One region of the Acidovorax sp. GW821-FHT11A03 genome, then DNA from elsewhere that is predicted to be linked to it. Evidence: predicted binding sites of a transcription regulator. Region 1 holds the regulator's gene; each other region holds the start of a gene.

Evidence for each region. The regulator sigma-54, encoded in region 1, starts transcription at its own class of promoters, with help from an activator protein. The targets are predictions, from matches to a motif close to TGGCANGNAANCTGCTTT.
Region 2: a site for sigma-54 is predicted at 7,482-7,499, ahead of nirB (nitrite reductase large subunit NirB). Genes of this name have one in related genera too.
Region 3: a site for sigma-54 is predicted at 3,207-3,224, ahead of AC1RVY_RS16915 (ammonium transporter). Genes of this name have one in related genera too.

What each region holds. Positions count from the first base shown of each region.
Region 1 covers NZ_JBXASG010000008.1:26,160-35,643, forward strand. The annotation lists gene AC1RVY_RS19835 (IPTL-CTERM sorting domain-containing protein) at 1-103, shown strand, start outside; gene AC1RVY_RS19840 (DUF2214 family protein) at 186-641, shown strand; gene AC1RVY_RS19845 (PsiF family protein) at 690-1,019, opposite strand; gene argS (arginine--tRNA ligase) at 1,129-2,838, shown strand; gene AC1RVY_RS19855 (SPOR domain-containing protein) at 2,848-3,492, shown strand; gene AC1RVY_RS19860 (thiol:disulfide interchange protein DsbA/DsbL) at 3,572-4,228, shown strand; gene lptA (lipopolysaccharide transport periplasmic protein LptA) at 4,439-5,095, shown strand; gene lptB (LPS export ABC transporter ATP-binding protein) at 5,092-5,877, shown strand; gene AC1RVY_RS19875 (RNA polymerase factor sigma-54) at 6,050-7,639, shown strand; gene AC1RVY_RS19880 (acyl-CoA thioesterase) at 7,731-8,213, shown strand; gene AC1RVY_RS19885 (THUMP domain-containing class I SAM-dependent RNA methyltransferase) at 8,210-9,484, shown strand, end outside.
Region 2 covers NZ_JBXASG010000007.1:137,525-147,008, reverse strand. The annotation lists gene thrS (threonine--tRNA ligase) at 1-2, shown strand, start outside; gene infC (translation initiation factor IF-3) at 83-691, shown strand; gene rpmI (50S ribosomal protein L35) at 876-1,079, shown strand; gene rplT (50S ribosomal protein L20) at 1,104-1,463, shown strand; gene pheS (phenylalanine--tRNA ligase subunit alpha) at 1,565-2,617, shown strand; gene pheT (phenylalanine--tRNA ligase subunit beta) at 2,746-5,193, shown strand; gene AC1RVY_RS18495 (integration host factor subunit alpha) at 5,217-5,543, shown strand; gene AC1RVY_RS18490 (MerR family transcriptional regulator) at 5,641-6,075, shown strand; tRNA gene AC1RVY_RS18485 (tRNA-Pro) at 6,106-6,182, shown strand; gene AC1RVY_RS18480 (single-stranded DNA-binding protein) at 6,428-6,727, shown strand; gene AC1RVY_RS18475 (hypothetical protein) at 6,908-7,111, opposite strand; gene nirB (nitrite reductase large subunit NirB) at 7,732-9,484, shown strand, end outside.
Region 3 covers NZ_JBXASG010000006.1:246,564-256,047, reverse strand. The annotation lists gene AC1RVY_RS16920 (phospholipase D family protein) at 1-1,815, opposite strand, end outside; gene AC1RVY_RS16915 (ammonium transporter) at 1,934-3,136, opposite strand; gene ribD (bifunctional diaminohydroxyphosphoribosylaminopyrimidine deaminase/5-amino-6-(5-phosphoribosylamino)uracil reductase RibD) at 3,291-4,397, opposite strand; gene AC1RVY_RS16905 (type IV pilin protein) at 4,423-4,860, opposite strand; gene AC1RVY_RS16900 (pilus assembly protein) at 4,888-8,631, opposite strand; gene AC1RVY_RS16895 (pilus assembly PilX family protein) at 8,714-9,484, opposite strand, start outside.

The DNA of each region.
Region 1 (9,484 bases):
GGCGATTCCTACGCTGTCCGAATGGGGCCTGCTCGTGCTGGCGGCGCTGCTGGGGCTGGCAGCGCTGCGCAGGTTTCAAGCCGGATCGGCCTCCAGCGCTTGATGAGAAAGCGCTGAAAGCTATCAAATCAGGAGTTTTTTCCGGATGCGCTAGCATTGCCAGTCCCATTGTCACGAGGCGCCCCATGCCCACTGAAGCCCTGCTGGCCTACGCCCACTTTCTGGCCATCCTGACCATGACCGTCTTCCTGGCCAGCGAGGCGGCCCTGTGCCGCAAGGAGTGGCTCAACGCCGCGGTGGTGGAGCGCCTGGCGCGGGTGGACATGGTCTATGGCATCTCCGCCATCGCCGTGCTGGCCACGGGCCTGGCGCGCACCTGGTGGGGCATGAAGGGCGCGGGGTGGTACTGGTCGCAGCCCCTGCTGCACACCAAGGTCACGCTGTTCGTGGTCATCGGCCTGATCTCCATCGTGCCCACGGTGCGCTTTCTGCGCTGGCGCAAGCAGCTGCGCGCCACGGGTGCGCTGCCCACCGAGGCCGAGGTGCGCGGCACGCGCCGCCTCGTGATGATCGAGGCTCACCTGCTGGTGGTGATTCCGCTGCTGGCCGTGTTCCTGGCGCGGGGCGTGGGCACGCGCTAGAAAGCACAAAGCCCCGCGTGCGGGGCTTTGTTTGGGGGCCAAGGTGTGTCAGGCGGGCTTGTTGCTCAGGCATTCCTTCATGAAGGCCTTGCGCTCGTCGCCCTTGAGGGTCTTGGCCTTGGGGTCTGCGTTGCAGGTCTTCATCTTGGTCTGCTGCTTTTCCTGCTTGTTGGCAGACAGGCATTCCTTCATGAAGGCCTTGCGCTCGTCGCCCTTCTTTTCCTTGGCGTCGGCATTGCAGGTGGCCATCTTGCTCTGCTGCGCGGTGGGCGCCTTGGCCGGCGCGGAGGCCGCGGCAGCAGGCGCGTCGGCGGCATGGGCCGTGGCCAGGGAGAGGGTCAGGCCGATGGCCGTCATCAGGGAAAGCAGTTTCTTCATGTAATGCTCCTGCGGGTAGGGGGATGGACGGCCCGGTGGACACCGGGCCATTCAGCATAACGCCACAGCGGCGGGATGGGATGACGGGGCGCCCCCGTAGAATCCCCGCATGCTCTCCGTCAAACAGGAATTGCTCGCGGCGCTCGCCGGCGAGCTGGAAAAATTGTCGCCCGGCACTGCCGGGCGCGCTGCGTTCGAATCCCCCAAGGTGGCCGCCCACGGCGACTTCGCCTGCACGGCGGCCATGCAGCTGGCCAAGCCGCTCAAGCTCAACCCGCGCGCGCTGGGCGAGCAGCTCAAGGCCGCGCTCGAGGCCACGCCCGCGTTTGCCCGCTGGGTCGATGCCATCGAGATCGCCGGCCCCGGGTTTCTCAACATCCGCCTCAAGCCCGCCGCCAAGCAGGAAGTGGTGCGCGAGGTCTTGGGTGCCGGAGACCGCTTTGGCTACCAGGCCGACAACGGCCAGCGCGTGCTGGTCGAGTTCGTCTCGGCCAACCCCACCGGCCCGCTGCACGTGGGCCACGGCCGCCAGGCGGCGCTGGGCGACGCGATCTGCAACCTCTTTGCCACCCAGGGCTGGAAGGTGCACCGCGAGTTCTATTACAACGACGCGGGCGTGCAGATCCAGACGCTGACCACCAGCACGCAGCTGCGCGCCAAGGGCTTCAAGCCCGGCGACGAGTGCTGGCCCACCGACCCGGAGAACCCGGCGTCCAAGGCGTTCTACAACGGCGACTACATCCAGGACATCGCCAACGACTTCCTCGCGAAGAAGACCGTCAAGGCCGACGACCGCGAGTTCACCGCCAGCGGCGACGTGGACGATGTGGAGTCCATCCGCCAGTTCGCCGTGGCCTACCTGCGCAACGAGCAGGACAAGGACCTGCAGGCCTTCAACCTGAAGTTCGACGAGTACTACCTCGAGTCGAGCCTGTACACCAGCGGCCGCGTCGAGGCCACCGTGGGCAAGCTCGTGGCCAACGGCAAGACCTACGAGCAGGACGGCGCGCTGTGGCTCAAGAGCACGGACTACGGCGACGACAAGGACCGTGTCATGCGCAAGAAGGACGGCACGTACACCTACTTCGTGCCCGACGTGGCCTACCACATCGCCAAGTGGGAGCGCGGCTTCACCAAGGTCGTCAACATCCAGGGCACGGACCACCACGGCACCATCGCCCGCGTGCGCGCCGGGCTGCAGGCAGCCGGCGTGGGCATTCCGCAGGGCTACCCCGACTACGTGCTGCACACCATGGTGCGCGTGGTCAAGGGCGGCGAAGAGGTCAAGATCAGCAAGCGCGCGGGCAGCTATGTCACGCTGCGCGACCTGATCGAATGGACCAGCAAGGACGCGGTGCGCTTCTTCCTCTTGAGCCGCAAGCCCGACACCGAGTACACCTTCGACGTGGACCTGGCCGTGGCGCAGAACAACGACAACCCGGTGTACTACGTGCAGTACGCCCACGCGCGCATCCAGTCGGTGCTGCGCGGCTGGGCCGAGCAGGGCGGCGGCGATGTGGCCTCGCTCCAGGGCGCGGACCTGTCGGCGCTCGAAGGCCCGCAGGCCCAGGCGCTGATGCTGCAGCTGGCCAAGTACCCCGAGATGCTCACCGCCGCCGCCGACGGCGAGGCGCCGCACGACGTGACCTTCTACCTGCGCGACCTGGCCGCCAGCTACCACAGCTACTACGACGCCGAGCGCATCCTGGTGGACGATGAAACCGTCAAGCGGGCCCGGCTGGCCCTCGTCGCCGCCACCGCGCAGGTATTGCACAATGGCCTGGCCGTGCTGGGCGTGTCGGCTCCGGCCAGAATGTAAGCAGTCACTATGAAGAAACAACAGACGGGTGGGACCATCATCGGCTTCATCGTCGGGGTCATCGTGGGCCTGGGGGCCGCACTGGCGGTGGCCGTGTACGTGACCAAGGTGCCGGTGCCTTTCCTCAACAAGGGCAACGGGCGGGGCGTGGACATGGATGCCGCCGAATCCCAGAAGAACAAGAACTGGGACCCGAACTCTCCGCTGTACGGCAAGAACCCCGCGCGTCCCCCCGCGCCGGCGGTGGCGGCGGCTTCCGCGCCCGCCTCCGTGGCGGCGCCCGAGGTGCGGGCGGCCGCCTCCGCGCCCAAGCCGGTTGCCAGCAAGCCCGAGGCGGCCAAGGCCGAAAGCAAGCCCGGCGCCGACCCGCTGGGCGATCTGGCCGTCGCCAAGGCCGCCGCCAAGGGCAACCTGGACCCGTTCGACTACTTCGTGCAGGCCGGGGCATTCCGTACCCAGGCCGATGCGGATGCCCAGCGCGCCAAGCTGGCCATGCTGGGCTGGGAGGCCCGGGTGAGCGAGCGCGAGCAAAATGGGCGGGCCGTGTTCCGCGTGCGCGTGGGCCCGTTCACCAAGCGCGATGATGCCGAGCAGCTCAAGGAAAAGCTCGACGGCGCCGGGGTGGAATCGGCCCTGGTGCGGGTGCAGCGCTGAACTGCCGCGCAGCGGGAGCTGAACTTTTTGCGGGGGCATGGCTCACATCCCCCAGACCAGAACCAGGAGAGTCTTTGCCATGAAACGCCGTGAGTTTTCTTTGTCCGCCGCCTCGGCGGTTGCCGCTTCCGCCCTGACGCTGCCAGTGGCCACCCCCGCGCTGGCCCAGGCCCGCCAGTTCAAGGAGGGCAAGGACTTCAAGCGGCTGGACAAGCCCGTGGCGCCCGATGCGCCCGCCGGCAAGGTCGATGTGATCGAATTCTTCTGGTACAGCTGCCCTCACTGCCACGCCTTCGAGCCCACGCTCGACGCATGGGTGAAGAGCGCCCCCAAGGACATGAGCATCCGCCGCATGCCCGTGGCCTTCAATGCCAGCTTCGTGCCGCAGCAAAAGCTCTACTACACGCTCGAAGGCATGGGCAAGCTCGACGCGCTGCACGCCAAGGTGTTCCGCGCCATCCATGTGGAAAAGCAGAAGCTGGCCAAGGACGACGAAATCCTGGCCTGGGTGACCCAGCAGGGGGTCGATGCCGCCAAGTTCAAGGAGGTCTACGGCTCCTTCACCGTGTCCAACCAGGTGCGCCGTGCGTCGCAACTGCAGGACGCGTATGGCGTGGAAGGCGTGCCTTCCATGGGCGTGGCCGGCAAGTACTACACCGATGGCACCATGGCCGGCAACATGCAGAACGTGCTGCAGGTGGTGGAGCACCTGGCCGCCACGGCGAAAAAGGGGTGACGCCTCCTTGAAGGAAGCGTGGCCCTCGTGAGCCGCCTTCCTGCCCAGGGGAACGCACCCGGCGGCCCGGCAGCGCCGGCTCCACGGGTGCAGGCGGCGGCTTCCAAGCGCCGACGGCCTCGGATGCCCCAAGAAGAAGCCCGCGGATGCGGGCTTTTTTCATGGCGCGCGCCGTGGGGTGGCTACAATGACCTGCAAGATTCGTGCCCTATGAACTACCGCATCCTCCCCCACCTCCTGCTTGTCGCCCTGGCCTGCCATCTGGGCGCGGCGCACGCCGAAAAGGCCGACCGCGCCAAGCCCATGAACATCGAGGCCGACGCCTTGCGACACGATGAGCTCAAGCAGACCAGCGTGTTCTCGGGCCGCGTGGTCATGACCAAGGGCTCCATCGTGCTGCGCGGCGCGCGGCTGGACGTGCGCCAGGACGCCGACGGCTACCAGTACGGCGTGGTCACGGCCGAGGCGGGCAAGCGGGCCTTCTTCCGCCAGAAGCGCGATACCGTGGCCGGCGCGCCGGACGAGTTCATCGAAGGCGAGAGCGAAGTCATCGAGTACGACGGCAAGGCCGACAACGTGCGCTTCATCACCCGCGCCGAACTGCGCCGCTACCGCGGGGCGGTCCTCAGCGACGAGATCACCGGCGCCGTGATCGTCTACAACAACCTCACCGATGTGTTCACCGTGGACGGCAAGCGCACCCCCGCGACCAATGCGGCGGGCGATGCGCCCGCGCCCGGCAGCCGGGTGCGGGCGGTGCTCGCGCCCAAGGACCCGCCCGCCGGTACCGCCGCGCCGGAGGCCGCGCCCCCGGCATCGGCGCCGGTGCTGCGCCCCAGCAACAGCCTTGGCGGCGGCTCCAAGTGAGCGCGCAGCCCGTCAGCCCCGGTCCTGACACCCAGGCGGGCAGCCGCCTGGAGGTGCAGCACCTGGCCAAGTCGTATGGCAGCCGCAAGGTCGTCAAGGATGTGTCGCTGGTCGTGCAAAAGGGCGAGGTCGTCGGGCTGCTCGGCCCCAACGGCGCGGGCAAGACCACCTCGTTCTACATGATCGTGGGCCTGGTGCGCAGCGACGCGGGCGACATCCGCATCGACGGCCATTCGGTGGCCCACATGCCCATCCACCGCCGCTCGCGGCTGGGGCTGTCCTACCTGCCGCAGGAAGCCTCCATCTTCCGCAAGCTCACGGTCGAAGAGAACGTGCGCGCGGTGCTGGAGCTGCAGCGCGCGGACGACGACGGCAAGCCGCTGTCGCGCGAGGCCATCGAAGAGCGTCTCACGGCCTTGCTGCAGGAGCTGCGCGTGGACCATCTGCGGGCCTCGCCCGCCATGGCCCTGTCGGGCGGCGAGCGCCGCCGCGTCGAGATCGCCCGCGCGCTGGCCACGCAGCCGCGCTTCATCCTGCTGGACGAGCCCTTTGCGGGCATCGACCCCATCGCCGTGATCGAGATACAGCGCATCATCGGCTTCCTCAAGGCGCGCGGCATCGGCGTGCTCATCACCGACCACAACGTGCGCGAGACGCTGGGCATCTGCGACCACGCCTTCATCATCAGCGATGGCCAGGTGCTGGCCCAGGGCACGCCGTCCGAGATCGTGGACAACGCCGAAGTGCGCCGGGTGTACCTGGGCGAACATTTCCGCATGTAGACATGGCCTCCACGCTTGTCATTTCGTGTACTGCGCTGCCCCCCGAGGGGGCCTTCGCGCCTTGGGGCGGCCCGGCGGCGCGGTACGGTACCCCCACGCTCCCCGCTGCGCGTGGTTCGCTGCCCCCCGAGGGGGCCTTCGCGCCTTGGGGCGGCCCGGCGGCGCTCAATCAATGAAACCTGGACTCTCGCTGCGTGTCTCGCAGCATCTTGCATTGACCCCCCAGCTTCAGCAGTCCATCCGGCTGCTGCAGTTGTCCACGCTGGAACTCTCGCAGGAAGTCGAGCAGATGCTCGACGAAAACCCGTTCCTCGAACGCAACGCCGACGAGGCGCCGCGCGAGGAGTTTGGCCTGGAAGCCGCCGATACGCCGGCCCAGGCCGACGACTACAGCGCGGATGATGCTATTTTTTCAGGAGCTACCAGCGCAAGCAGTACCAGCGCTGAGGCTCAAAATGATGCTGAAACACCGAGCGCGGGCGCCGACGAGCCCGACTGGAGCGGCGACGGCACGGTGGAGATGGCGCCCAACGACGCCGAGTGGGGCGGCGACGCCCCCGCCCGCAACCGCAACGACGCCGAAGGCGACGAGGCCGACGCCACCGAGCTGGCCCGCACGCACGAATCGCTGACCGCCTTTTTGCACCGACAGGCGCTGGCGCTGCGCCTGTCCGAGATCGACCGCGCCGCGCTGCGCTTCCTGATCGAATCGCTCAACGACGACGGCTACCTGGAGGATCCGCTCGAAGAGCTGGCCATCAGCCTGGCCGGGCCCGACGACCTGGAGCAGATCGAGGAGCTGGTGCACCGCTTCACCGTGGCACAGCGGCTGCTGCAGAGCCTGGAGCCCGTGGGCGTGGGCGCGCGCGGCCTGGCCGAGTGCCTGACGCTGCAGCTCAAGGCGCTGGCCGCCGACGAGGACAGCGACATCGACCCCGACACCGTGCAGACCGCGCTGCGCGTGTGCCAGCAGCCGCTGGAGATGCTGGCGCGGCGCGACGTGCGCCGCCTCACGCAGGCCTGCGGCGACAGCGAGGAGCGCACCCGCGCCGCCATGGCGCTGATCGCCCGGCTGGAGCCGCGCCCGGGGCGCCGCTTCGCCGACGTGGAGCGCAACATCATCATCCCCGACGTGATCGTGCGCAAGGCCGGGCGCGCCAATGGCCGCGACGGGCAGCACAACTTCATCGTGCAGCTCAACCCCGACGTGATGCCGCGCCTGCGCGTGCACGACATCTATGCCGGCGCCCTGCGCGGCCACAAGGGCGGCGAGGGCCACCAGGGCATGCAGCAGCGCCTGCAGGAGGCGCGCTGGTTCATCAAGAACATCCAGCAGCGCTTCGACACCATCCTGCGCGTCTCGCGCGCCATCGTGGAGCGGCAGAAGAACTTCTTCACCCACGGCGAACTCGCGATGCGCCCGCTGGTGCTGCGCGACATCGCCGACGAGCTGGGCCTGCACGAGTCCACCATCAGCCGCGTGACCACGGCCAAGTACATGGCCACGCCCATCGGCACCTACGAGCTCAAGTACTTCTTCGGCTCGGGCCTGGGCACCGAGACCGGCGGCAATGCGTCGAGCACCGCCGTGCGTGCCCTCATCAAGCAATTCGTGGCCGCCGAGAGCCCGACCAAGCCGCTGTCCGACAGCCAGATCGCCGAGATGCTCAAGGAGCAGGGCATCGAGTGCGCGCGCCGCACCGTCGCCAAGTACCGCGAGGCGCTCAAGATCGCGCCGGCGAATCTGCGCAAGGCGCTGTAGGCGCCGTGCGGGCGTGTGCGCGGCGCATGCGCCTGGTGGCCCGTTTTTCCGCTCCGTTGCCGTCTTTCCCCCTTACTTCGCCACCCCGTCCATGGCCCGCATCGTCTTCGACCTTCCCGCGCACTTCGGTTTCGCCACCGAAATGCAGATCTACATCAGCCACGTCAACCAGGGCGGGCACCTGGACAACGCGCAGCTGCTGAGCCTCGTGTCCGAGGCCCGGGTGCGGTTTTTCCAGTCACTCGGCTACCCCGAGGCCGACGTGGGCGGGCTGTCCATCGTGGTCGGAGACATCGTGGCGCAGTACAAGTCCGAGGGGTTCCACGGCGAGACCATGCGCGTGGAGATGGCGCCTGCGGACTTCAACCGCTATGGGTTCGACCTTGTCTTTTGCATGACCGAGAAGACCTCGGGCCGAGAGGTGGCGCGCGGCAAGATCGGCATCGTTTTCATCGGCAAGGCCGACCGCAAGGTGGCGCCGATCCCGGACTCCATCCGCCAGTTGCTGCTGGCCCGTGCCGGCGCGCCGGATTCACACGCACTTTCCGAGCGCGTATCCTCACCATCGTCATGAATCAACTCCAACTTTTTCTCCCTTGCGCCGCCGGTGTGGAGGGCTTCCTGGCCGACGAGGTGCATGGCATCACCGGCCTCACGGGGCAGGACCTGCTGGTGGGCCGGGGCGGCGTGCTGCTGCGCGCCTCGTGGCGCGACGCGCTGCTGCTGAACCTGCACAGCCGGCTGGCCCAGCGCGTGCTGGTACAGCTGGCGCACCGCCCGTACCGCTCCGAGAACGACCTCTACGCCGCCGCCAGCGACGTGGCCTGGGAAATCTGGTTCACCACGCGCCAGACCTTCAAGGTCGAGGTGACCGCCCAGCACAGCCCGCTGCAGAGCCTCAATTTCGCGGGGCTCAAGGTCAAGGACGCGGTGGCCGACCGCTTTCGCGCCAAGAGCGGCGTGCGCCCCGACGTGAACACGCAGTGGCCCGACGTGCGCATCCACCTGCACCTGACCACCGACGAAGCCACCATCTACATCGACACCTCGGGCGAGCCGCTGTTCAAGCGCGGCTGGCGCGAGGACAAGGGCGACGCCCCGCTGAAGGAAACCCTGGCCGCTGCGATGATCGCCGCCAGCGGCTGGGACCCGCACGGTGACAACCCCCAGCCGCTGTACGACCCCTGCTGCGGCAGCGGCACCATCGCCATCGAGGCCGCGCAGATCGCCTGCCGCATTCCGGCGGGCAGGCTGCGCCGCTTTGCGTTCGAGAAACTGCTGCCCTACCAGGCCCATGTCTGGTCTGCTATTAAAAATGAAGCTGAAGGCGCAATACAGACAAGCGCTGTACCTATTTTTGGCAGTGACGTCGCCTTCCGGATGGTGGATTTCGCCGAGCGCAATGCCGAGCGCGCCGGCGTGGCGGGCGCCGTGCAGCTGCGCGGAGGCGATGCGCTGCAGCGCATGCCGCCGTGCGAGCAGCCCGGCGTGATGCTCCTGAACCCCCCGTACGGCGAACGCATCGCCGCGGCCGGTGCCGCGGGCCGCAATGCCAGCGAGCGCGCGGCCGACCGTGCCCAGGGCCTGGCCGTGGGCCGTGAAGAAGCCCATACCGACGATGGCGGCGAGTTCTTCAGCCAGCTGGCCGCGCACTGGAAGAAGAACTACAGCGGCTGGACGGCCTGGATGCTCACGCCCGACCTCAAGCTGCCCGGCAAGATGCGCCTGAAGGAGTCGCGCCGCGTGCCGATGTGGAACGGCCCCATCGAATGCCGCATGTTCCGCTTCGACATGATCAAGGGCGCGGTGCGCGACCGCGGTGCCAAGGCGCCGCCCCAGGCGCCC
Region 2 (9,484 bases), on a different contig from region 1:
GAGTTTGATTCAAAACGTGCTTTGTCGCATGCCAGCTGTGCGGTTGTAGCTACATTTTTTGTAGTATTTTGATTGAAGGAAGATAGCCATCGCTACTGAATTTCGTGATCGTCGCCACCGTGAAGAGCGCAAGCACCGCCTGAACCGTGAAATCATGGCCCCGGAAGTCCGTCTGTCCGGGCCAGAGAATGAGCCTTTGGGCGTGGTCAGCCTCATGGAAGCCCTGCGCATGGCAGGCGAGCTGGATGTGGATCTGGTGGAAATCGCTGCCACAGCGAACCCGCCGGTGTGCCGCCTGATGGACTACGGCAAGTTCAAGTACCAGGAGCAAAAGCGCGCTGCGGAGGCGAAGGCCAAGCAGACGGTGATCGAGATCAAGGAAGTCAAATTCCGTCCGGGCACGGACGATGGCGACTACAACATCAAGATGCGCAACATCCGCCGCTTCCTGGCCGATGGTGACAAGTGCAAGATCACGCTGCGTTTCCGTGGCCGTGAAATCACCCACCAGGAACTGGGTCTGGCGCTGCTCAACCGCATTCGCGATGAGCTGGCCGATTCCATCATCATCGAGCAGTTTCCCAAGCTGGAAGGCCGCCAGATGATCATGATGATCGCGCCGGGCAAGAAGAAGCCTGCTGCACCCAAGCCGGCAGCCGCTGAAAGCACGCCTTCGGGCAGTGCGGCCTGAGCGGCCCGCGCAGAAGAGACAGAGATTTGCCTGGGGTGGCCCGCAAGGGACACTTCCGGCGATAGGCAGTGCGAAGGCACTGCCGCACAGCCGGTGAATACCGGCTGAAAAAGTGGCTCGGGGCCAACAAGTTTGCAGATCGGTTTGCAAACGCCTCACGAGCACAACGAAAAGGAGCATTCACATGCCCAAAATGAAGACCAAGAGCAGCGCGAAAAAACGTTTCCGCGTTCGTCCCGGTGGCACCGTCAAGCGCGGTCAAGCCTTCAAGCGTCACATCTTGACCAAGAAGACCACCAAGAACAAGCGCCACCTGCGTGGTGCAGTTGCTGTGCATGAGACCAACATGGGCTCTATCGCACAAATGCTGCCCGGTGCTGGCCTTTAATAACGACGAACAAGGAGTACTCACATGCCTCGCGTCAAACGTGGTGTAACGGCCCGTGCCCGTCACAAGAAAGTTCTCGCCCTCGCCAAGGGCTTCCGTGGTCGCCGCGGTAACGTCTTCCGCATCGCCAAACAGGCGGTAATGAAGGCTGGGCAATATGCCTACCGTGACCGCCGCACCAAGAAGCGCGTGTTCCGCCAGCTGTGGATCGCCCGTATCAACGCCGCTGCCCGTGAACTGGGCCTGACCTACAGCCAGTTCGCCAACGGCCTGAAGAAGGCATCCATCGAGATCGACCGCAAGATGCTGGCCGACCTCGCAGTGCACGACAAGGCTGCCTTTGGCAGCATCGTGGAGCAAGTCAAGGCCAAGCTGGCTGCTTGAGTTCACGATGAGCTGCTATCTTTTTGATAGCTGCTTGCGCAATAACAGCAAGGGCTAGGGCTTGAAAAGGCGCTAGCCCTTGTTCATTTTCAAGAGTCGATATGAACGAGTTGGATTCCCTGGTCGAGAGCGCGACGCAACTGTTTGCCCAAAGCGCCACCCCTGCTGATCTGGAAAATGCCAAGGCGCAGTTCCTGGGCAAGTCGGGTCGCGTGACCGAGCTCATGAAGGGCATGGCGCAGCTGTCGGTGGATGAGAAGAAGTCCCGCGGCGCCGCCATCAACGTCGCCAAGCAGGCCATCGAGGCCGCGCTCACCGCGCGCCGCCAGGCATTGGCCGATGCGGAACTGCAGGTCCAGCTCAAGGCAGAGGCCCTGGACGTGAGCCTGCCAGGGCGCCAGCGCGGGCAGGGCGGCCTGCACCCCGTGTCGCTCACGCTCGAGCGCATCGAGGGCATCTTCGGCTCCATGGGTTTCGACGTGGCCCAGGGCCCCGAGATCGAGACCGACTGGTTCAACTTCACCGCACTGAACACGCCGGAAGACCACCCCGCGCGTTCCATGCACGACACCTTCTACGTGGAAGGCGGCACCCCCGAGGCGCCCAACCTGCTGCGCACGCACACGAGCCCCATGCAGATCCGCCACGCGGTGCAGCATGTGAAGAAGCACCGCGCGCTGCTCGACGCCGGCCAGCCCATGCCCGAGATCCGCGTCATCGCGCCGGGACGCACCTACCGCGTGGACAGCGATGCCACGCACTCGCCCATGTTCCACCAGTGCGAAGGCCTGTGGATCGGCGAGAACGTGAGCTTCAAGGATCTGAAGGTGATCTTCACGGCGTTTTGCCGCACCTTCTTTGAAAGCGACGACCTGGTGCTGCGCTTTCGCCCGAGCTTCTTCCCCTTCACCGAGCCCAGCGCCGAGATCGACATCCAGTTCCAGACCGGCCCGCTCGCCGGCCGCTGGCTGGAAGTGGCCGGCTCCGGCCAGGTGCACCCGAACGTGGTGCGCAACATGGGTCTGGACCCCGAAAAATACATCGGCTTTGCCTTCGGCATGGGCCCCGACCGCCTGACCATGCTGCGCTATGGCGTGAACGACCTGCGCCTGTTTTTTGACGGCGACATCCGTTTTCTGTCGCAGTTCCAGTAACCAGCAGGGCCGGACGGCTGCCATTCGGGCAGCCCGGCGGTCCGCCCAGCCGTTTTCACCCTGGCGCATGTGTCCTGAGAGGCCGCGCAGGGTAGTTTCCGTATACGACCCCGTACAAGAGTTCGACTATGCAATTCCCTGAATCCTGGTTGCGTGAGTTCTGCAACCCACCCCTTTCGACCGCCGAGCTGGCCGAGACGCTGACCATGGCCGGCCTGGAGGTGGAGGAGCTGCGCCCCGTGGCGCCGCCGTTCGCGAAGATCGTCGTAGGCGAGATCAAGGAAGCCGTGCAGCATCCCGATGCCGACCGCCTGCGCGTGTGCCAGGTGGACGTGGGGCAGGGCGCCCTGCTCAACATCGTGTGCGGCGCACCCAATGCGCGCGTGGGCATCAAGGTGCCCTGCGCCCTGGTGGGCGCCGAGCTGCCGCCGGGCGACGACGGCAAGCCCTTCCTGATCAAGGTCGGCAAGCTGCGCGGTGTGGAAAGCCAGGGCATGCTGTGCTCGGCGCGCGAGCTCAAGCTGTCGGAAGACCACGGCGGCCTGCTCGAACTTGATGCCTCCGCGCCCGTGGGCCAGGACATCCGCGAGCACCTGAACCTGGACGACACGCTGTTCACACTCAAGCTCACGCCCAACCTGGCGCACTGCCTGAGCGTGTACGGCATCGCCCGCGAAGTCTCCGCGCTGACCGGCGTGCCCCTCTCGCAGCCGGCCTTCCCGGCAGTGGCCTCCAAAGTCCCGGACACCCTGGCCGTGAAGATCAGTGCCCCTGACCTGTGCGGCCGTTTCAGCGGCCGCGTGGTGCGCAACGTGAACACCCGCGCCACCACGCCGCAGTGGATGCTCGACCGCCTGGCGCGCTGCGGCCAGCGCGGCGTGTCGCCGCTGGTGGACATCTCCAACTACGTGATGTTCGAGCTGGGCCGTCCCTCGCACATCTTCGACCTGGACAAGATCCATGGCGGGCTGGATGTGCGCTGGGGCAAGGCGGGCGAGTCGCTCAAGCTGCTCAACGGCAACACCATCACCGTCGACGAAAAGGTCGGCGTGATCGCCGACAGCCAGCAGGTCGAGTCGCTCGCCGGCATCATGGGCGGGGACGCCACCGCCGTCTCGGACGACACCAAGCACATCTACATCGAGGCTGCCTTCTGGTGGCCCAAGGCAGTGGCCGGGCGTTCGCGCCGCTACAACTTCTCGACCGATGCGGGCCACCGCTTCGAGCGCGGCGTGGACCCTGCGCTGACGGTGGAGCACATCGAGCGCATCACCCAGCTGGTGATCGACATCTGCGGCACGCCCGAGACGGCCTGCGGCCCGATGGACGACCAGCGCGTGAACCTGCCCGTGCCCCAGCCCGTCACGCTGCGCGTGGCGCGCGCGGCCAAGGTCATCGGCATGCCGCTCACGCAGGTGCAGTGCGCGGACGTGTTCAGGCGCCTGGGCCTGCCGTTCACGGAAGGCGATGGCACTCTCACCGTGGCGCCACCGGCCTACCGCTTCGACATCACCATCGAAGAAGACTTGATCGAAGAGGTTGCGCGCATGGTGGGTTACAACAACCTGCCCACGACGCCGCCGCTGGCCCCCATCACCCCCAAGCTGCCGCCCGAGGCCACGCGCAGCCCGTTCGCCGTGCACCGTACGCTGGCGGGCCTGGGCTACCAGGAAACCATCAACTTCAGCTTCGTGGAAGAGCGCTGGGAGCGGGAGCTGGCGGCCAACGTGCAGCCCATCAAGCTGCTCAACCCCATCGCCAGCCAGATGAGCGTGATGCGCTCGAGCCTGCTGGGCTCGCTGCTGCAGGTGCTCAAGTTCAACCTGGATCGCCGCGCCGAGCGCGTGCGCGTGTTCGAGCTGGGCCGTGTGTTCCTGCGGGATGCCAGCGTGGCCAACACCGACACCACGGTGGAAGGCTTTCACCAGCCCATGCGCGTGGCCGGTCTGGCTTATGGACCCAACGATGCGCTCCAGTGGGGCCGCAAGGAGCAGTCGATCGACTTCTTCGATGTGAAGGGCGATCTCGAGGCCTTGCTGGCGCCGCTGCAAGCCACGTTCGAGCCGGCCGTCCATCCTGCGATGCACCCCGGCCGTTGCGCGCGGGTGCTCCTCAACGGGCGGGCCGTGGGTTTCGTGGGCGAGCTGCACCCGCAGTGGCGCCAATCGTGGGAGCTCCCGCAAGCGCCGGTGATGTTTGAACTCGAACTGGATGCTGTATTGCAGCGTGCAGTGCCCCAATTCAAGTCCGTGGCCAAGCACCAGTCCGTCGAACGTGATCTGGCGGTGGTGGTCGCTGAGCGGGTCACCCATGCCGAGGTCATGGCGGCGGTCCAGCAAGCGGTGCCCGGCGCAATGCTGCGTTCGGCCGTGCTGTTCGATGTGTACCGGCCCAAGGCGCTGCGTGCGGGCGAAGATGCACCCGCCGGTGGCCTGGCTCCTGGGGAGAAGAGCCTGGCGGTGCGCCTGACTCTGGGCAGCGACGAGGCGACGCTCACCGAGGCCGAGATCGATGCCGCTGTTCAAGCGGTGGTGGGGCAATTGGCCCAGCGCATGGGCGCACGGCTGCGTGTCTGATGATGTTCAAGGGAGCTGACGCCATGATCGAATTCGCCGTCGAAAGCCTGGAAACGCCAGCGCTGACCAAGGCACAACTGGCCGATCTGCTGTTTGACCAGATTGGCTTGAACAAGCGCGAGTCCAAGGACATGATCGACGCATTCTTCGACCTGATCTCGCAGAGCCTGGTGGAGGGCAAGGATGTGAAGTTGTCGGGTTTCGGCAACTTCCAGATTCGCACCAAGGCACCACGGCCCGGGCGCAACCCGCGCACGGGCGAGGCCATTCCGATCAAGGCACGCCGCGTGGTGACGTTTCACGCCAGCAGCAAACTCAAGGAACAGATCCAGACGGCTGCCGGATCGTGAATTTGTGCCGTTTTTGTGACCAGAATGTTGCCGATGACTGGCGGTCCGTGCGCGTCTGCAGTACGCTAGCTGGCTGACCGGTTTGAATCCACCACCCATGGGCACCCCCCTTCCTTCGATCCCCGCCAAGCGCTACTTCACGATTGGTGAGGTCGCGGAGCTTTGTGGCGTCAAGCCCCATGTATTGCGTTACTGGGAGCAGGAGTTCACTCAACTGCGCCCGATGAAGCGGCGTGGCAACCGGCGCTACTACCAGCATCATGAAGTGCTCATGATCCGCCGCATCCGGGACCTGCTGTATGACCAGGGGTTCACCATCAGTGGCGCGCGCAATCGCCTGCAGGAGCTTGCGCATCCCGCCCGTGATGAGGCAGGGGCCGACGGCGCGATGAACGGGTTTGATTCCGAGATGCCCAGCATGCTGGTGGACAGTGCACGCGATCTTTCCATCGATGCGATGGGCATCACGCTGGACTCCAATGCGGTGCGCAAAGAATTATTTGAAATTCGGGCGCTACTTTCTCTGGGTTGACCTTTTTTCTGCATATAATCTAAGTCTTGTCGGCGTGTAGCGCAGCCTGGTAGCGCACTTGCATGGGGTGCAAGGGGTCGCGAGTTCGAATCCCGCCACGCCGACCATTGTTAGCAAAAGCCCAGAACCGAAAGGTTCTGGGCTTTTTTGCTTGGTCGCGGAAAAACATGCCACACGGCCTGGGGTGAAATGAAAGGCGGCTTGCTGCTGCGTGCTGTGCAGGCATGGTGGCGATACCGAGCCCCCGCTGATCAGCAGGCTCCCTGTCGAGGTAGTGCTGACATGTGGTCAGCCCGTGTTGCGGTTGCACCCGCCAAAACCAAAGTAGCGGCTCGCCCCGCAAAGGACTCTCATGATCGATGGACTGGTGGCCGGCAGGCTGTATGGCGAGGCCGAGCGGCGTACTGACAAGGCCGGGAAGCCTTTTACCGTCTCCAAGGTGCGAGCAAGCACGGCGGATGGCGAGACGCTGTTCGTCAACGTGATTGCATTTGAGGCAGGGGTCTGCGCCTCCATGCACGCCCTGCGCGATGGAGACTCTGTGGCGCTGGCGGGAAGCATCACGCCAAGAGTCTGGACGGACAAGCAGGGAAACACGCGGCCCGCGCTGGACATGGTCGCGCACCGCCTGCTCACGCTGCACGGCGAATAAAAAACAAGGCGATGCAAAACTGATTCTGCGGCTCGCGCTCGCCGCGGCGTGACGTGCCAGCGGGCGGTGCAAGAGGAGAGGGTGGGCGAGTCCGGCCGCCTGCCTGGGCGGTGCTTGCGACGGATACCCTGCCGCGCACGAAACAGCATTGAAAACGTGGCTGCTGCCAGGTCGCAGCGATCAGGTTGGTTTTTGGGGTGCAGGCTGGTCCTGCGCGAATCCCAGTGCCTTGAGTTCTTCTTCGCTCAGGTGCAGTTCCGTCAGCTCGGGTTGCCGCGCTTCGACCGTGCGCCTGCGTTCATAGTTGGTGGGCGGCCCTTTTTCCACTTGCCGGCGGTCCTTTCCGCTGCGCCTGTCCGCGCTGCCTCTGCGTTCCACGCTCATGTTGGTAGTCCTCATATAGGAAAAAAGCTCTGGGATTCCTGCCCTGGCTGGCCATCCTTTCAGGAGCACTGAACAGGTGTCCTGACCGGCCGGACTGCATCGTCTCAGTCTGCATGAGGCGGGCACGTTTGAAAAAGAAAGAATGGCAACAAACCAACACACGGCACGCGTTCCAGGTACCAGAACTCCTGGCTGTCCCTGGGGCATTCCGACGCGGTCTGCCTGCGGCAATTTGTCCCAACCTGAGGCGATGCCCTGATTTGGTGATGGTTTGCACCGCATTGATGCGACTCCGTGCCGGCCGGGTCGCTGATGCCAACCCGCTTGCCCGCTCCTGGCGAGCGCTATGTGGCCGCAGGGGCTGAAAGGGCGGCATGGATATTGCGATCTACCGTTGCATGTCTGCCGGTGAAGCTGCCGTCGGACCGACCAACACCCTCCGCTAATGATGGCGGAACCCCCGGACGAGCGAGGCTATGAGCCTCTCGTGGGGTCGTTCCAATCCACACCCGTGCCGTTGCGGAGGGTGAGGTGCACTGGTTGCCTCCCTCGGGGCTGCCGATGCACAGCATCCCTGCACTTGCCCTCCGGGCGGCCCGGTCCATTGCAGGATCACTAGCATGAAAATCGTTCTCATTGGCCACGGCATGGTCGGCCACAAGTTCCTCGAAAGCCTGGCCGAGACCGGCATGACCGGCGTCGAGGTCACAGTGCTGTGCGAGGAGCCACGCCCCGCCTACGACCGGGTGCACCTCTCCGCCTTCTTCAGCGGCACCACGGCCGAGCAACTCTCCCTGGTCGAGCCCGGCTTCTTCGAGCGCACCGGCTTCACCCTGCGCCTGGCGGCGCGGGCCGCATCGGTGGACCGCCGCATTCGCACCGTGACCACGGTCGACGGCGAGGTGCTGCACTACGACAAGCTGGTGCTGGCCACCGGCTCCAACCCCTTCGTGCCCCAGGTGCCGGGGCGCGACCGTGACCACTGCTTCGTCTACCGCACCATCGAGGACCTGGAGGCCATGCAGGCCTCGGGCGCCAAGTCCAAGACCGGCGTGGTCGTGGGCGGCGGCCTGCTGGGTCTGGAATGCGCCAAGGCGCTGCGCGACATGGGCCTCGAAACCCATGTGGTCGAGTTCGCCCCCCGGCTGATGGCCGTGCAGGTGGACAAGGGCGGTGGCCGCGTGCTGCGCGCCAAGATCGAGGAGCTGGGCGTGCAGGTGCACACCGGCCGCAACACTCAGGAGATCACCAATGGCGCCCGTGCGCGCCACCGGATGGTGTTTGCCGACGGGACCTGGCTGGAGACGGACATGATCGTCTTCTCCGCCGGCATCCGCCCGCGCGACGAGCTGGCGCGCCAGAGCCTGCTGGCCGTCGGCCCGCGCGGTGGCGTGGCCATCGACAGCGCCTGCCGTACCAGCGACCACGACGTCTACGCCATCGGCGAATGCGCGTCGTGGAACGAGCAGACCTTCGGCCTGGTGGCACCCGGCTACGACATGGCCCGTGTGGCCGCCCGCCACATCGCAGGCGAGACCGACGCCGCCTTCGTCGGCGCCGACATGAGCACCAAGCTCAAGCTCATGGGCGTGGACGTGGCCAGCATCGGCGACGCCCATGCGAAAACGCCCCACAGCCGCACCTGCCAGTATGTGGACGAGCGCCGCCAGGTCTACAAGAAGATCGTCATCAGCGAAGACGGCAAGCAACTGTTGGGCGCCGTGCTGATTGGCGATGCCACCGAATACGGCACGCTGCTGCAGATGGCCCTGAACGGCATCACGCTGCCCGAGGACCCCGAGTTCCTGATCTTCCCGTCCAGCGATGGCAAGGCCAAACCCGGCCTGGGCGTGGATACCCTGCCCGACACGGCACAGATCTGCTCGTGCAACAACGTCACCAAGGCCGGCATCTGCGAAGCCGTGGGCAATGGCGCCTGCACCATCGCCGAGATGAAGGCCTGCACCAAGGCCGGCGCCACCTGCGGCGGCTGCGTGCCCCTGGTCACCCAGGTCATGAAGGCCGAGATGGCGCGCCGTGGCATGGCCGTGAACAACCACATCTGCGAGCACTTCGCCTACTCGCGCCAGGAGATCTACCACCTGGTGCGCGTGGGCAACATCAGGAGCTTCGGCGAGCTGCTGGCCCAGCACGGCAAGGGCATGGGCTGCGACATCTGCAAGCCGGTGGCGGCCAGCGTGTTCGCCTCGTGCTGGAACGAGTTCGTGCTCAAGAAGGAGCTGGCCGGCCTGCAGGACAGCAATGACTACTACCTGGGCAACATCCAGAAGGACGGCACCTACTCGGTGGTGCCGCGCATGCCCGGTGGCGAGGTCACGCCCGACGGCCTGATCGCCGTGGGCCAGGTGGCCA
Region 3 (9,484 bases), on a different contig from region 1:
CTCGGGCGCGCGCCATACAAGGCGGTCGTCGTTCAGCTGCACATGCCAGGCGACCTCGCGCAATGCGGCCTCGATCTGCGCGGTGGCGCGGCGCGACAGGTCGCCGCTGCGGATCAGCAGCGCGATTTCCGTGTTCTGGCGCTGCGACCGGATGTCCAGGTTCATCGAGCCCACGGCCAGCAGGCGGCCATCCAGGATCAGAAGCTTGGAATGCAGCATGGCCCGCGAGCTGCCCACGGCACCAGAAGCGCCAGCCTTGCCGCCCCCGCCGGTGCTGCCCGTGGAGCCCAGGGCGCCCCGCAGCACGCCCGTGAGTTCGCTGCGCATCTCATACAGCTCGACGCCCATGGCCAGCAGGTCGGGGCGGTGGCGCGCATAGCCTGCGTGGGCAATGGGCGCATCGTTGGAGGCGAGCGAGTTGGTGAGCACCCGCACCCGAACGCCGCGCGCGCGCGCCGCCGCGAAGGCCTGTTTCATGTCCGGGCCGGGCACGAAGTAGGGCGAGATGATGAGCAGATCCTGCCGTGCCTGGCCCATCAGCTGCAGCAGGCCGTCCACCACGGTGTCGGTCTGGGCATCAAGGGCTTCGGCGCCGGGCACCCCGGGCGCGGCGGAGGCGGTGGAGGGTGGGTTGGGGCCGGGGAGGGGGCCGCTGGCGGTGTCCGTGGCACGTGCAGGCACTGGCGCCGATGCCACGGCGCCAGCCGTCGCCGCACGCGGCCCGCGCGAGGTGATCGCCATGGGGGATGCCCTGGCGGGGGCTTTTTCCGGCAGCGCACCCGTGGACGTGCCGTCTGGGGGGATCTTGGCGGGCTTGTCCACCAGCACCACCGCGGGGGCCCAGGTGAACTGCGCTTGCGCCAGGTCCATGGGCTGGTAGTCCCAGATGCGGGCGCGTTGCGCGGTGGTGGTCTGGCTGCCGTCTTGCACCGGCTGGCTGTCGGGCGCCAGGGTGCCGCCCTGGCCGGCGATCCGGTCCCGCCGCGCCGCGTCGGAAGTGCGCGTGCGCTCGCGCAGGGTGTCAAGCTCCTGCTGCGTGACGAGCGACTGCACGGGATAGGCGCGCTCGTTGTTCCAGTAGCTGTCGAAACTGCGGGAGAGGTCCTGCACCACGGGCCCGGCCGCCAGCACGTCCAGATCCACGAAGTTGCCGGAATCGGCGTTGCCGAAGTACGCGTCGCCCAGGTTGCGGCCACCCGTCACGCCCATGGCGTTGTCGGCGATGAAGAGCTTGTTGTGCATGCGCTGCTGCACGCGGGAGAAGTCCCCCAGCGCGCCCAGCATGCGCCCCAGGGGCGAGCCGCGCGCACCCGTGAGCGGGTTGAACATGCGCATCTCGATGTTGGGCACGAAGGCCAGCCGCATGACCTGCGCATCACGCCCCGTGCTGTGGAAGTCGTCCAGCAGCACACGCACACGCACGCCGCGCTGGGCCGCCGCGATCACGCCCAGCAGCAGGCGCTCGGTACTGGCGTCAGCGTGGATGGCGTAGTACTGCAGGTCCAGCGTCTTCTGTGCGGCGTCGACCAGGGCGAGGCGGCTGCTGTAGGCCGCCTGGGGCCCGCTGAGCAGCAGGAACCCGGAAGGATGGCGGCCGCCCACCGACGCGCGGCGCGTTTCCACCAGTTGGCCCAGGGCCGTGTCCGCAGGCGACGCCAATGCGCTCGACACCGGCCGGTCCACATCCTTGGGCAGGCCGGCGCAGCCGGTGATGGCGCTTGCAATGCACATGGCCAGGACGGCCAGCCAGCCATAGCGGGCGGTGGTGCCCAGGAACGGCGCTGGAGCGGCGGGAGCAGGGGGCAGTGCAGGCATGGCGCGATTGTGACCGTGCGGCGCCGCTCGCGCTTGTCAGACGCGGCGCCAACGCAGCCACGGTGGCGACCGGGTGGATGCGGGCGCATCGCAGTGCGGTGCCCTGGCGCCGCGGCGGCTACCAGCTCACTTCGCGATCGGGTGTGGCGCTGATCTTGTGGATCGACAGGTCCGCACCGTCGAACTCCTCTTCCTGCGAGAGCCGCAGGCCGACCGTGCTTTTGAGAATGCCATACACCACGAAGCCGCCCGCCAGTGCCCAGGCCACGCCCAGGGCGGTGCCGACAAGCTGGGCGGAAAAGCTCACCCCGCCGAGCCCGCCCAGCGCCTTGCTGCCAAAAATGCCCGCCGCCAGCCCGCCCCAGGTGCCGCACAGGCCGTGCAGCGGCCAGACACCCAGCACGTCGTCGATCTTCCACCGGTTCTGCGTGAGCGTGAACATCAGCACAAAAATGGCGCCAGCCACCGCACCCACCACGAGCGCACCCAGCGGGTGCATCAGGTCGGAGCCCGCGCACACCGCCACCAGCCCCGCCAGCGGGCCGTTGTGGACGAAGCCGGGGTCATTCTTGCCCAGCACCAGGGCGGCCAGCGTGCCGCCGACCATGGCCATCAGGGAGTTCACTGCCACCAGGCCGGAAAGCTTGTCCACGGTCTGCGCGCTCATCACATTGAAGCCGAACCAGCCCACGACGAGCACCCATGCGCCCAGCGCCAGAAACGGAATGTTGGAAGGCGGGTGCGCGGAGATGGCGCCATCCTTGCGATACCGGTTGGCGCGGGAGCCCAGCAGGATCACGGCAGGCAGGGCGATCCACCCTCCCATCGCGTGCACCACGATGGAGCCGGCGAAATCATGGAACTCCTCGCCGGCGAACCCTTTGATCCAGGCCTGCACGCCAAAATGCTGGTTCCAGGCAATGCCCTCGAAGAATGGATACACAAAGCCGACGATGACCGCCGTGGCCATGAGCTGCGGCCAGAACTTGGCGCGTTCCGCGATCCCCCCCGACACGATGGCCGGAATGGCCGCTGCAAAGGTGAGCAGGAAGAAGAACTTCACCAGTGCATAGCCGCTTTGCTGCACCAGCGACTCGGCCCCCACGAAAAAGTGCGTGCCGTAGGCCAGGCTGTACCCCACGGCAAAGTACACGACCGTGGACACAGAAAAATCCACCAGGATCTTCACCAGCGCATTCACCTGGTTCTTCTTGCGGACCGTGCCCAGCTCCAGGAAGGCAAAACCGGCGTGCATGGCCAGCACCATGATGGCCCCCAGAAGAATGAACAGGGCATCCGTGCCCTGTTTGAGTGCTTCCATAACGTCCTCTTGCAGTAAATTGATCCGTTCTGGTGCGGTTTGAATGGGTGCACCAGATTTGCACCAAATTGAAGCAAGAAGCGCGCCAGAGGTTGGTGCGTGGCTTTTGCACTGCCTTGGGGCGGTGCGGCCGAAGGCGATCGCGAGGGCCGGATTAAAAACTATCCCGACCCTGGACCCGTGCCAGGACGCGAAGGTCCGGTCCGATCATCTCTGCGGATGTGAACTGCAGCGCAAGCCCGTCCGCCAGCGCATGGAGCGGGTCCAGGTTCGCCATGCTCAGCCCGGGGCCCAGCAGGCGAGGGGCCAAGTACACAAGCAGTTCATCGACGAGGCCTTCTCGGACGAGGGATCCATTGAGCTTGTGGCCTGCTTCCACATGCAGCTCATTGATTCCCCGCTGGCCAAGGTCTTTCAGCATCGCTGCCAGATCCACTTTGCCGCTGGCATTGGGCAGATGGATCACCGTGGCACCACGAGCTTCCAAGGCGGCTTTCTTTTCCTTGCTTGTGTTGGCTGTGTAGACAAGGCAATCACGTCCGCCCATCAGCAGGTTGGCATGCGGGGGCAGCTGCAATTGACTATCCACCAAGACCACATGGGGCTGGCGGGGTGTAGGTACTTCCCGGACGTCCAGGCGTGGGTTGTCGTCCAGCACGGTACCAATGCCGGTCAGAATGGCACAGGCCCTTGCCCGCCAGGCATGCCCATCCGCGCGTGCCGTGCGCGAGGTGATCCACTGGCTGGCGCCGTTATGAAGCGCCGTGGTGCCGTCCAGGGACGCTGCCGTCTTGAGCCGCACCCATGGCGTGCCCCGAACCATGCGGCTGAAAAAACCGATGTTGAGTTCGCGTGATTCTTCTGCCCCTGGGCCCACGACAACCTCGATACCCGCCGCCCGCAATCGCTCGAATCCGTGGCCTGCGACCAGAGGGTTGGGGTCGGTGATGGATGCCACCACTTTTGCAATCCCGGCTTCGATCAATGCATTGCAGCATGGACCGGTGCGGCCATGGTGAGAGCATGGCTCCAGGGTGACATAGGCGGTGGCACCGCGCACGTCGCGGCCAGCTGCTGCGGCATCGCGCAGCGCCATGATTTCTGCATGGGGGCCACCAGCACGCTGAGTGAATCCTCGGCCCAGCACCTCACCGTCGGGAGCGGTGATGACGCAACCAACGCGAGGATTGGGGCTGGAAAGAAAAAGCGCCTGGGCGGCTAGCCCAAGCGCTTGAGTCATAGAGGACGCGGTGTTGTTCATTGCCCCCCGGATAGTAGCTTAGCAACTACTTGTCCCAGCAAGTGGCGTCAAAGCCCGCGTCAGTTTGAATTTTGCCATTTGCTCCGCGTACACCCGTATGGGTCAGCGTGTAGTTTCCGCATTTGTCCCCAAGTTGGGCGCCTCTAGGTGTGGCGGTCAACGTGAATGAGGATGTTGTCGCGGGACCACCAATGGACAAAGTATACCGCTTGTTTGGGTCGAGGGTTCCATCTGTGAGACGCCATTGAAGAGAATTTGGAAGAGTTGTCGGGTACACGCCGTTGGCCGTGGAGGCTCGTTCCAACCATTGTTGCGCTTGCAAGAGGCCCGCACGGGCATCAGCCCGGTGGCCCCGCCGGATATATTCCGTGTAGCTGGGGAAAGCGATGGCCGAGAGGATGCCGACGACAGCCACCACAATCATTAGTTCAATCAGCGTAAAGCCCCGATGTTGCCTTTTCATAAGACAGTGTGCTCCTGCTAAAGCTGGTTATTGCATTTGGCGCCAACTGGGGCGCATGGACTGCTCTGGGAGGAGGGCGTTGTCCAAATTGTCGTCCGTCCCATCTGGTTTCTTCCCAGTGACTCGCATTTTTTCCCCACGCTTGATCATGGTCTGAGCTCCTGCAGTGACTGACACTCGCGATGCGCCTTGGTCGGCGGCCAAATTGTATTTACCATTGCCATCCGTATCCATGATTTGCACGCTGGGCTTCTTGCCATCCATGATGTTGATAAGGGTCATGTATTGGCGTTCCTTGTCTACCGTGCCTGCTTCGCATGTTTCAACCGCAGGGTCTAGTCTGGAGCCCTTGGCCGGCACCTGCGAGAAGACGGTCAGCAGGTTGCTGCCGTCATAGAATTCGATAGGCTTGAGCAGGCGTTCGCGGGTCTGGGGCAGGTCCATGTACCAACCGCTGCTGGTTCCCCAATTCAGTACGGTGGCATCGGTAATGGTCCAGAACTCATGACCATCGCGGGTGTTCACGGACGCAGTGGGAATTGTGCGTTGGACCAGATTCGACTGGGTAACCGGTGCTGGCAGGTCCGCACTCGACTTCACCAGCTTGTTGCAAGGTGCGTCGGTAGAGGATGCGCAAACTTCCACACGGTCCTTCTTGGTGCCTACCAGCTTGTAGCGTGTGTTATCGAGCACCGAGTACAAGGTCTGCTTGTTCGCGTTGACGGGGGTGTTGGGGTCGTTCGGGTTGCTCGCGTTGTACGTTGCCAAGTTGCTTCCTGTACCAAAGGCCACCATCAGTCCACCCACCGATACAGTTTCTTTTTTGCCGCCACCGATATCGATTTCCTTCTTTCGGTCATTGGCACGCACTGTGGGCACAATGGTTATCGGTTGTGCCAACGTGCGCGAATCAGGGGAGCCTTCCGTGCCCCCTTTGGCGGTAAACAGTGGCACTCCGCTGGTCGTATGGTTGGTGGTGGTCGCGGCAGAACTACCCCATCGCGCCACACCCCAGGCGGTATCGTCATTGCTGGTGAGCAGGAACTTCCACATGTTGCCCTTGAGATCACCCGCATACACCACATCGGGGCGGCCATCGCCGTTGATGTCTACGAGGCGCGGTGCGGAGAGGCCATTGTCGGTGGTATCGAGGTGGGCATTCGTGGCGGTGGTACCCGTAGCCACTAAACGCAACAGTTCCTTGCTGCCATCCAAGTACTGGACCAGCAGCACGGGCCGGCCGCTTTTGCTGTTGTAGCCGTTACCCATCACCGCCGCCCAGCGGTTGTTGTTCAAGCGCACGATTTGCGTCGTACGCTGCGGGTTTGCCTCGTCCATCACCGGCTTGGTAAAGATGTGTCCCATGTCGGCAAGAGTCAGGCATGCCTCTTTCTTGGTGACAGGGGTGATGACGGTGTTCTCGCAATCCTCCACGCTGGTGGTGGCCTCGGTGGCATGACGCGTCTTGTCCATCACTACCAGTTGCTGGGCATTGCCTTCGGTAAAGTTGCCAGCGTCATCACCCGCGATATTGCCCGGGTTGGTCACGTCCAGCACAAAGAACCCCTTCCCACCAGCGCCTAGCGATCCGACCAGTAGCGTGTGCCAGTTGGGGGCGTAAGTGGGATCCGTGGTGTCACCGGTGCCCATGTCCACATCACCGGTCATGGGAGAGCCATCTACATAGTAGCGATGATTCTGGTTGAAAGCGGGGTCAGCGAGGCGGCCCACGGCAGGTATCACCCCACGGGGCACGTAGGCCACCTTCTCTGAGCCATTCTCGGCCGAAAAACCGTGCAACATGCCATCGTTTCCACCCACGTAGATCATGGGCAAGCGATCCTTCTGCGCGCGCGTAAAAGCGGTATAGCCTTTCCAAGCATAGTTGCTGACGGGTGCGCCCACATACCAGACCTCGGAGTTGACGATATCCCCTTGGCGAGATTTGCGTTGACGGAAGGGGTTGGTGGATGGGTAATTGGCCGGGCTTTCCGTTCCCTCCTTGGTGCGATCACCGCGCACATAATTCAGGCGGTCCTGTCCTAGGGCATCAGTGGTGCCATCACTCTTCATATTGAGAAATGCTTTTTGCGCGGTGCTAAGGTTAGTTTCATCGCTAGCCCATTTGAATGGCACCCCCCCTTTTTCCTGACCCGTCGTAGCGTCAATTTGTTTGCTGCTCCAACTCAAGATAAGGCGACTGCCGACACTGAAACCTGTGGCATCCAGCAGGTCGGCCGTTGTTTTGCCTGCCCACCCCACCGCGGGCACTGTGGTGCCGTCCTTTTTCACGGTTTCCGCTTCAACCCAACCTCTCCAAGCCTCTTTGGGCATGTAGTTCGCCACGTATTTACCCACGTCGTTACGGGATGCATTGCTACCGCTAGTGGCGGTGGAACCCCGGTCAGGTTCGTTCTGGGTATTGATCTGCTGGATGATCATGCGGAAGGCTTTTTCCAAATCTTCGCCTTGTTCTACGGCGAAGAAGCGACCGCGGCCATTGAGAGCAGCGTGCCATAGGTCTAGCGAACGGCGGTCTTCGTTGCTCATGGCAGGCCAAGTCTTGTCTCCCTTGACCAGATTTGGAAAGTCGCCGTCATAACCAAACGGCACCATCTCCGTGGGGCGTGTGATGTTGTACTTGGCGTCGGAAAAATCGGTCTTCCATTCATAGGCCATCTTGCTGAAGCCAATGGTGTAGGTCACCATATGAGGCCAAGTCGCAGGGTTGTATTTTGGATTCCAGTACTTTGGCAGAGCCACGCCCCCGATGGTCTCAGTTGCCGGTGCCTGGTCATACTCCGGCTCTGGCAATATCGTGCCGGTCAAGTCAGCGGGAAGCTGGAGTCTTTGTGACCAACTTTTAAAGGCCCAATCAGCCAAGGTGTTGTCCGTGCCATCGCGGTACATTTTTGTGAAATTTGTGGTGCCGGTAGTGGTACTGGAACCATACTTAGTACTATCTGGCAAGTCCACTGTTCCAGGGGTATCTATGTTGCCGCCTGCCGCATAAGTATTGACGTAATTGTTCCATCTGCCATCAGTCATCACAATGTGGTAGTTTCGACGGCAACCAAGATACTCTGCGGTAGTACTGCTATCGCCTGGTTTGGTGGCCCAAGGACCGTTCGCGCTTAGCGTGCGCCGCATGTAGTCATCGGCCTGCTTAAACATACGATGAGTTGGCGTTCCATTGCCAGGCTTCAATTTGTCAATGAAATTCTTGAAGTTCTGGCGATGGGTAACTGTTGCGTCGTCTTTGAGCACGCGCATCGAGTTTTCACCCATCGTAGCGCTGTCTACGCTAGTAGCTCCCGCAAGGCCACGAAGAGTATTGCTGTCATCCCTTTGACGGGGGCCGACACCGGGTGAGCCCCCGTTGTTCCACATGACTTGCCAAGCGAGGCGGATTTTTCCATCAGGCAGCAAGGTTGTATCGTTGAACACATTCTTCAGTGCGTACTTCAACACGTTGATGCGGCGGCTGGTCGTAGGCCAAGTCTTCTTGTTTGGGTCCGTGGGGGTCGGAGTTGCTAGTGGAGCAGTTTCTCCGGTTGCCCCGTTTTCGCTTTCCATGTCCAGACGGAAGTCCATGCTGCCTGAGTCATCGACAGAAATAATCACATTGGGTGCAACGTAGGGCGTGACTGTGCCTGGTGGAGATTGTGCAAAATCAAGCGCCCACCCACCATGCGGTGCAAGTGCCGCACTAGCCGCGATGGCGAGCAGCGTCTTTTTGAAATTGGGGTGAGGTTGCGTTGGACGGGGCATTATGTGCTCCAAGTCGAATTGGGTTGAAATCTACTGCAGGGCTTAAGTGCTGAGCGCTGAATGCTCTTGATTTGATAGTAATTCAGTCCACGAGTTTTTGACGAGCATAGGTTTGCTGCAGCACCACGCGGGTAACGGGCACATCTACACCGCCCTCGTTTCTGAGTTTGCGTCCGTGCGCTACTGCAGTAATTCGGTACACAACGCTGGGTTGCAGGTTGAGAGCCAAGTTGTTGAGGCCATCAGCAATCAGGCGTGATTTGTCGGCATCACTGTCGTAGGGCAGCACTTCAATCCAATACCAGCCACCTTCATTGTTCCTGGTGGTATCCGCGCCTTTGTTGCCTATTTGCAGGATGGGGTTGCTAGCGCTGCCAACGTTGGCACCGGAGTATTGGCCGTAGCGTGCACCTATACGGTTGGCATTGGTACTAACCATCATTTGTTCCAGCGACACGTCTTCGCCAGGGGTAGTGAGGTCGGGGGTGCTACCGGTGTTGTTCCAAAAATCCTGTCTACCAGGGCGCTTGAGGCAGAGGGCATCAATACAGCGCGGGCCTGAGGTGATTCCTTCCAGTTTTGCCAAAAGGGCTGCGGTCTCCTTGGCTTCCAACGGAATTTGTGCTTGGGTAGAATTGCCATTGCGGCACGCCGTGGCGGTGGGTATGCGGCAGTCGCTGCCATCGGCCTTTTCACCGCGAATGTCCAACTCTGCGTCGAGTAACAAGGCCTGGGCGGCTTCAAACGCGCGCTGATAGTCGGCATCGTTGCCTACCACCATTTCGTTGAATATCGACGTGCGCGAGGCCCATAACGCCAACAGCATGGAGAGCATGACAAAGACGATGACGAT